2 linked regions of the Flavivirga eckloniae genome follow. Each later gene encodes a partner of the first gene's protein in a complex. Links are inferred from orthologs where the notes say so. Each region holds a gene or a part of one and is shown on either strand. Other genes may lie near its edges.

Region 1 (2,887 bases):
AAAGGATTAAATTTCGGAATGGATTTAAGCAAATATAAATTAGATAAAGACTAACAATTTTAGATTTTAGAATGACGTATTAAAAAGGGTCAAATTTCTCAAATCAAAAATCGTAAATCAAGAATCATAAATCAAAAAATAACTCCTTTATAGTTTGCTCCTCAATAATGGGTAGTAGCAAGATAAAGGTTTAAAACAAATGTCATGAGACACGGAAAAAAATTCAATCATTTAGGTAGAAAAACAGCTCACAGAAAATCAATGTTAGCTAATATGGCTTGTTCTTTAATAGAACACAAGCGTATTAATACAACGGTTGCCAAAGCAAAAGCTTTAAAGCAATTTGTTGAGCCTATGATTACAAAATCTAAGGAAGACACGACTCACAACAGACGTATTGTAATGTCTCGTCTTAGACAAAAAGAAGCAGTTGCAGAATTATTTAGAGATGTAGCAGCTAAAGTTGCAGATCGTCCAGGAGGTTACACAAGAATTATTAAGCTTGGTAATCGTTTAGGAGATAATGCAGATATGGCTATGATAGAGCTTGTAGATTACAACGAAATTTACAACGCTGGCAAGCAGAAAGCTAAGAAAACAACAAGAAGAAGTAGAAGAGGTGGTGCCAAGCCAGCTGCTGCTCCGGCCGTTGAGACTAAAGCAACAAACGAAGAGGAAGAATAAATGTTAATAAGCATTTGAAATATTAAGGATAAACTATTTTAGTTTATCCTTTTTTTTATGCAATTTTGCTAAACTTTTGAAAAATATGAAATATCAAAAAAGACAAAAAGCCATCATTCTTCTAGCAGATGGTACTATTTTTTACGGTAAAGCTGTTGGAAACAAGCAAGGAACTTCTTTTGGCGAAGTTTGTTTTAATACAGGTATGACTGGTTACCAAGAGATTTTTACAGACCCATCTTACTACGGGCAATTAATGGTAACAACAAATGCTCATATTGGTAATTATGGAACGAATGCCGATGAAGTAGAGTCGGATTCCATTAAAATTGCAGGGTTAATTTGTAAAAATTTCAGTTATGAGTATTCACGAGTAGATTCTGAAGGCTCATTGGAAGAGTTTTTAGATAAAAATAACCTGTTGGCTATTTCAGATGTTGATACGCGTGCCTTAGTAAGCTATATTAGAGATAATGGAGCGATGAATGCCTTAATCTCTACAGAAGTTGATAACATTGAAGGTCTTAAGAAGCAATTAGCAGAAGTACCTAATATGGAAGGTTTAGAGTTAGCATCAAAAGTGTCTACTAAAGAACCTTACTATTATGGAGATGAAAATGCAACGTATAAAGTAGCAGCTTTAGACATAGGAATTAAGAAGAATATCTTAAGAAATATAGCAAAAAGAGACGCTTATATAAAAGTGTTTCCTTATAATTCTAAATTCGAGGATTTAGAAGCATTTAAACCAGATGGATACTTTTTGTCTAATGGCCCTGGAGATCCGGAACCATTGGTAGAAGCACAAGCTTTAGCAAAGGAAATTATAAAAAGAGATTTACCTTTATTTGGTATTTGTTTAGGACATCAGGTTATTGCCAGAGCGAATGGAATTTCCACCTATAAGATGCATAATGGACATAGAGGTATTAATCACCCTGTGAAAAACCTGATAACAGGAAAAGGTGAAATTACATCTCAAAACCATGGGTTTGCAGTAAATAGAGAAGAAGCAGAAGCGAATCCGGATTTACAAGTAACACACTTGCATCTAAACGATGACACCGTTGCTGGTTTAGCCATGAAAAACAAAAATTGTTTTTCAGTGCAATATCATCCCGAAGCAAGTCCTGGACCGCACGATTCAGAATACCTTTTCGATCAATTCATTGAGAATATCAAAAAATAAAATAACGAAATAAGCCTCAAAAAAGCACATTTTTTTTGAGGCTTATTTATAACGCAATAGTTTGATGATTTTAGTTCATATTGAGAACTTTAGGTTGATGAAAACAAGATGCCGAAAAGTTCCTTTATTTTACTAAAACGTTGTAGATGTAGTTTTGAGTATTTCTTCAAAAACATCTTAAAATAAAGAAGATTTAGCCGTAAATTTGAAGCAATAAAAGTTTAAAAATAACTAATTATGAGTATTATAATTAATATCCACGCAAGACAAATTCTTGATTCAAGAGGGAACCCTACAGTTGAAGTAGATGTAGTAACAGAAAATGATGTATTAGGAAGAGCTGCTGTACCGTCTGGTGCATCAACTGGAGAGCATGAAGCTGTTGAATTACGTGATGGAGGCAGTGCCTATATGGGGAAAGGTGTTTCTAAAGCTGTAGATAATGTAAACTCTATTATCTCTAAAGAATTATTAGGAGTATCTGTATTCGAACAAAACCTAATCGATAAGATGATGATTGATTTAGATGGGACTCCAAATAAATCAAAATTAGGAGCTAATGCTATTTTGGGAGTTTCTCTTGCCGTAGCAAAAGCAGCTGCTGGAGAATTAGGATTACCATTATATCGTTATGTTGGAGGAGTTTCTGGTAATACATTACCATTACCAATGATGAATATTATTAATGGAGGATCTCATAGTGATGCACCTATCGCATTTCAAGAGTTTATGGTTATGCCGGTAAAAGCTAAAAGCTTTACACATGCTATGCAAATGGGTACAGAAATTTTCCATAATCTTAAAAAAGTATTACACGATAGAAATTTAAGTACAGCAGTTGGTGATGAAGGTGGATTTGCTCCTACTTTAGATGGAACAGAAGATGCTATTGAAACTATTGGTAAAGCGGTAGAAAATGCAGGTTATAAGTTTGGTGATGAAGTGAAGATAGCTTTAGATTGTGCTTCAGCAGAGTTTTATAAAGATGGTAAGTACGATTACACTATTTTTGAA
Region 2 (3,496 bases), 650 kb from region 1 along the record:
TTCAAAAATGGTTTGCAAAGTAATAAAGGCTTTGTATATTTGCCCTCGGTTTTGGAGAAGGTCCAAACGATTAAAAATACAATTCAGATTTAAAGACACAAGATAATGAGTAAAAGAACATTTCAGCCTTCTAAAAGAAAGAGAAGAAACAAGCACGGTTTCAGAGAAAGAATGGCTTCTGCTAACGGTAGAAAGGTATTAGCTCGTAGAAGAGCTAAAGGAAGAAAAAAGATATCTGTGTCATCTGAAACAAGACATAAGAAATAATGATTAACAATTGTTGATATTTTAAAGGTGTTACTTAAGCGTAACGCCTTTTTTTATATCTAATTGAAGACTATTTTTGCAAGCACATAAAATTTAGACATTAATAACCAGTAAAAAATGCCAAAAAATTCAAACCTAAAATCGATATTAATTATTGGCTCAGGTCCTATCGTTATTGGACAAGCCTGCGAATTTGATTATTCAGGTTCTCAATCTTTGAGGTCACTTAGAGAGGACGGAATTGAAACGATTCTTATCAATTCTAATCCAGCAACTATCATGACAGACCCATCTATGGCGGATCATGTTTATTTGTTACCTCTTAATACAAAATCCATTATTAAAATTTTAAAAGAGCATCCACAAATTGATGCTGTATTGCCTACTATGGGTGGGCAAACTGCTTTAAATTTATGTATTGAGGCAGACGAAAAAGGTATTTGGAAAGATTTTGGAGTTGAATTAATAGGAGTAGACATTAATGCTATTAATATAACAGAAGATAGAGAACAATTTAGAGAATTAATGGGGAAGATAGGTGTTGGTATGGCACCTCAAGCTACGGCGACATCTTTCTTAAAAGGAAAGGAAATTGCGCAAGAATTTGGTTTTCCATTATGTATTCGTTCTTCATTTACTCTCGGTGGCGCAGGTGCTGCAATTGTTCATGAAGAAGAAGACTTTGATAAATTACTACGTCGCGGATTAGAAATCTCTCCTATTCATGAGGTTATGATCGATAAAGCCATGATGGGCTGGAAGGAATATGAATTGGAATTACTTCGCGATAGAAACGATAATGTTGTAATTATATGTTCTATCGAGAATATGGACCCAATGGGAATTCACACAGGAGATTCCATTACGGTTGCACCAGCAATGACTTTAAGTGACAAGACCTATCAGAAAATGCGAGATATGGCCATCAAGATGATGCGCAGTATTGGCGATTTTGAAGGGGGATGTAATGTACAGTTTGCTGTAAGTCCAGACGAAAAAGAAGATATCATTGCCATAGAAATAAACCCAAGGGTATCACGTTCTTCGGCATTAGCAAGTAAAGCAACAGGTTATCCTATTGCTAAAATAGCAACAAAACTAGCTATTGGTTATACTTTAGATGAATTAGATAATCAGATAACCAAATCGACTTCAGCGTTATTCGAACCAACGTTAGATTACGTTATTGTAAAAATACCACGTTGGAACTTTGATAAATTTGAAGGATCGGATAGAACTTTAGGTTTACAAATGAAGGCTGTTGGGGAAGTGATGGGAATCGGACGTTCTTTTCAGGAAGCTTTACATAAGGCCACACAATCTTTAGAGATTAAAAGAAACGGATTAGGAGCAGACGGAAAAGGTTATAAAGATTACAGCCAGATTATTGATAAACTTACCAATGCTTCTTGGGATCGTGTTTTTGTGATTTATGATGCGATTGCCATGGGAATTCCTTTAAGTCAGATTTACGATATCACAAAAATTGACATGTGGTACTTAAAGCAGTACGAGGAATTATTCCAATTAGAAAAAGAAATATCTACATATACTATTGATACGCTTGATAAAGATTTATTATTAGAAGCGAAGCAAAAAGGATATGGAGACCGCCAGATAGCTCATATGTTAGGATGCTTGGAAAGTCAAGTATACAATAAGAGAGATGAATTCAATATTCAGCGTGTATTTAAGTTGGTAGATACTTGTGCTGCCGAGTTTACTGCGAAAACACCATATTACTATTCAACATTCGAAAATGTGGTGGAGACGCCTTCGGGTGAAGTGTACACACATAACGAAAGTGTTGTAAGCGATAAAAAGAAAATTGTTGTACTGGGTTCTGGACCTAATAGAATAGGGCAAGGTATTGAGTTTGATTACTGTTGTGTTCATGGTGTTTTAGCTGCCGCAGAATGTGGTTATGAAACGATTATGATTAACTGTAACCCGGAAACGGTTTCTACAGACTTCGATACTGCCGATAAGCTATATTTTGAACCTGTTTTCTGGGAACATATTTATGACATTATTCGTCATGAAAAACCAGAAGGAGTTATTGTTCAATTAGGAGGGCAAACCGCATTAAAATTAGCAGAAAAGTTAACCAAATACGGAATTAAAATTATTGGAACTAGTTTTGAATCTTTAGACTTAGCAGAAGATAGAGGAAGCTTTTCTAGCTTATTAAAAGACAACAATATTCCTTATCCAGACTTTGGAGTTGCAGAAAACGCTGATGAAGCTTTAGAATTAGCTGAGCAATTAGATTTCCCAATTTTAGTAAGACCTAGCTATGTTTTAGGAGGGCAGGGGATGAAAATTGTTATCAATAAAGAAGAATTAGTTGAGCATGTTGTTGATTTACTGAGAAAAATTCCAAATAACAAACTGTTATTAGATCATTATCTAGATGGTGCTATTGAAGCAGAGGCAGATGCCATTTGTGATGCTGATGGGAATGTTTACATCATTGGAATCATGGAGCACATAGAGCCATGTGGAGTACACTCAGGAGACTCTAATGCCACTCTACCCGCATTTAATTTAGGGGATTTAGTAATGCAGCAAATTATAGATCATACGCATACTATTGCGAGAGCATTAAATACAGTAGGGTTGATTAATATTCAGTTTGCGATTAAGGATGATATCGTGTATATCATTGAAGCAAATCCAAGAGCTTCCAGAACCGTACCTTTTATAGCTAAAGCATATAAGGAACCTTATGTAAACTACGCTACAAAAGTGATGTTAGGAGAGAAAAAAGTAACAGATTTTAAGTTTAACCCTCAGTTAGAAGGTTATGCCATTAAACAACCCGTATTCTCTTTTAATAAGTTTCCAAATGTAGATAAGCGATTAGGACCGGAAATGAAGAGTACTGGTGAAAGTATCTTATTTATAGATAGTTTAAAGGACGATGCGTTTTACGATCTGTATTCAAGACGAAAAATGTATTTAAGTAAATAATAAAAAAAATGCCGCTTTAAGCGGCATTTTTTATGCTTTTCATGGGAAGGTATTCATATTAAATGTTTTTTAAGGCTCTGGTATTGTAATACTTCTATATATAGATAGAGCACTTTTTTGTATTTTTATTGATATATGTCAATTATCAACTACAAAAAACTATTGTATATTCGTATTGTACTAAAAAGCCTCTAACCTATGAAAATCTACCATTACTTATTAGTAGTTTTTATTCTTTTTCATTTTAATAACGCTA

What was found.
Region 2: the proteins of carA (region 1) and carB are in contact, whole or in part, in a solved structure (PDB 1KEE), measured with the Escherichia coli proteins. The link is inferred for Flavivirga eckloniae from one-to-one orthologs.

What each region holds. Positions count from the first base shown.
Region 1 is NZ_CP025791.1:4,169,601-4,172,487, forward strand. What follows is about bases 1-2,821. They hold carA (glutamine-hydrolyzing carbamoyl-phosphate synthase small subunit), read left to right. Parts: upstream 1-769; coding sequence 770-1,873; downstream 1,874-2,821. Other genes in these bases: C1H87_RS17310 (DNA-directed RNA polymerase subunit alpha), read left to right, coding at 1-54; rplQ (50S ribosomal protein L17), read left to right, coding at 205-684; eno (phosphopyruvate hydratase), read left to right, coding at 2,111-2,821. Also shown: more of eno, read left to right, coding at 2,822-2,887. UniProt on the Escherichia coli protein: Small subunit of the glutamine-dependent carbamoyl phosphate synthetase (CPSase).
Region 2 is NZ_CP025791.1:4,815,885-4,819,380, forward strand. The notes cover bases 11-3,440. They hold carB (carbamoyl-phosphate synthase large subunit), read left to right. Parts: upstream 11-384; coding sequence 385-3,240; downstream 3,241-3,440. Other genes in these bases: rpmH (50S ribosomal protein L34), read left to right, coding at 106-267; C1H87_RS19725 (T9SS type A sorting domain-containing protein), read left to right, coding at 3,439-3,440. Also shown: more of C1H87_RS19725, read left to right, coding at 3,441-3,496. UniProt on the Escherichia coli protein: Large subunit of the glutamine-dependent carbamoyl phosphate synthetase (CPSase).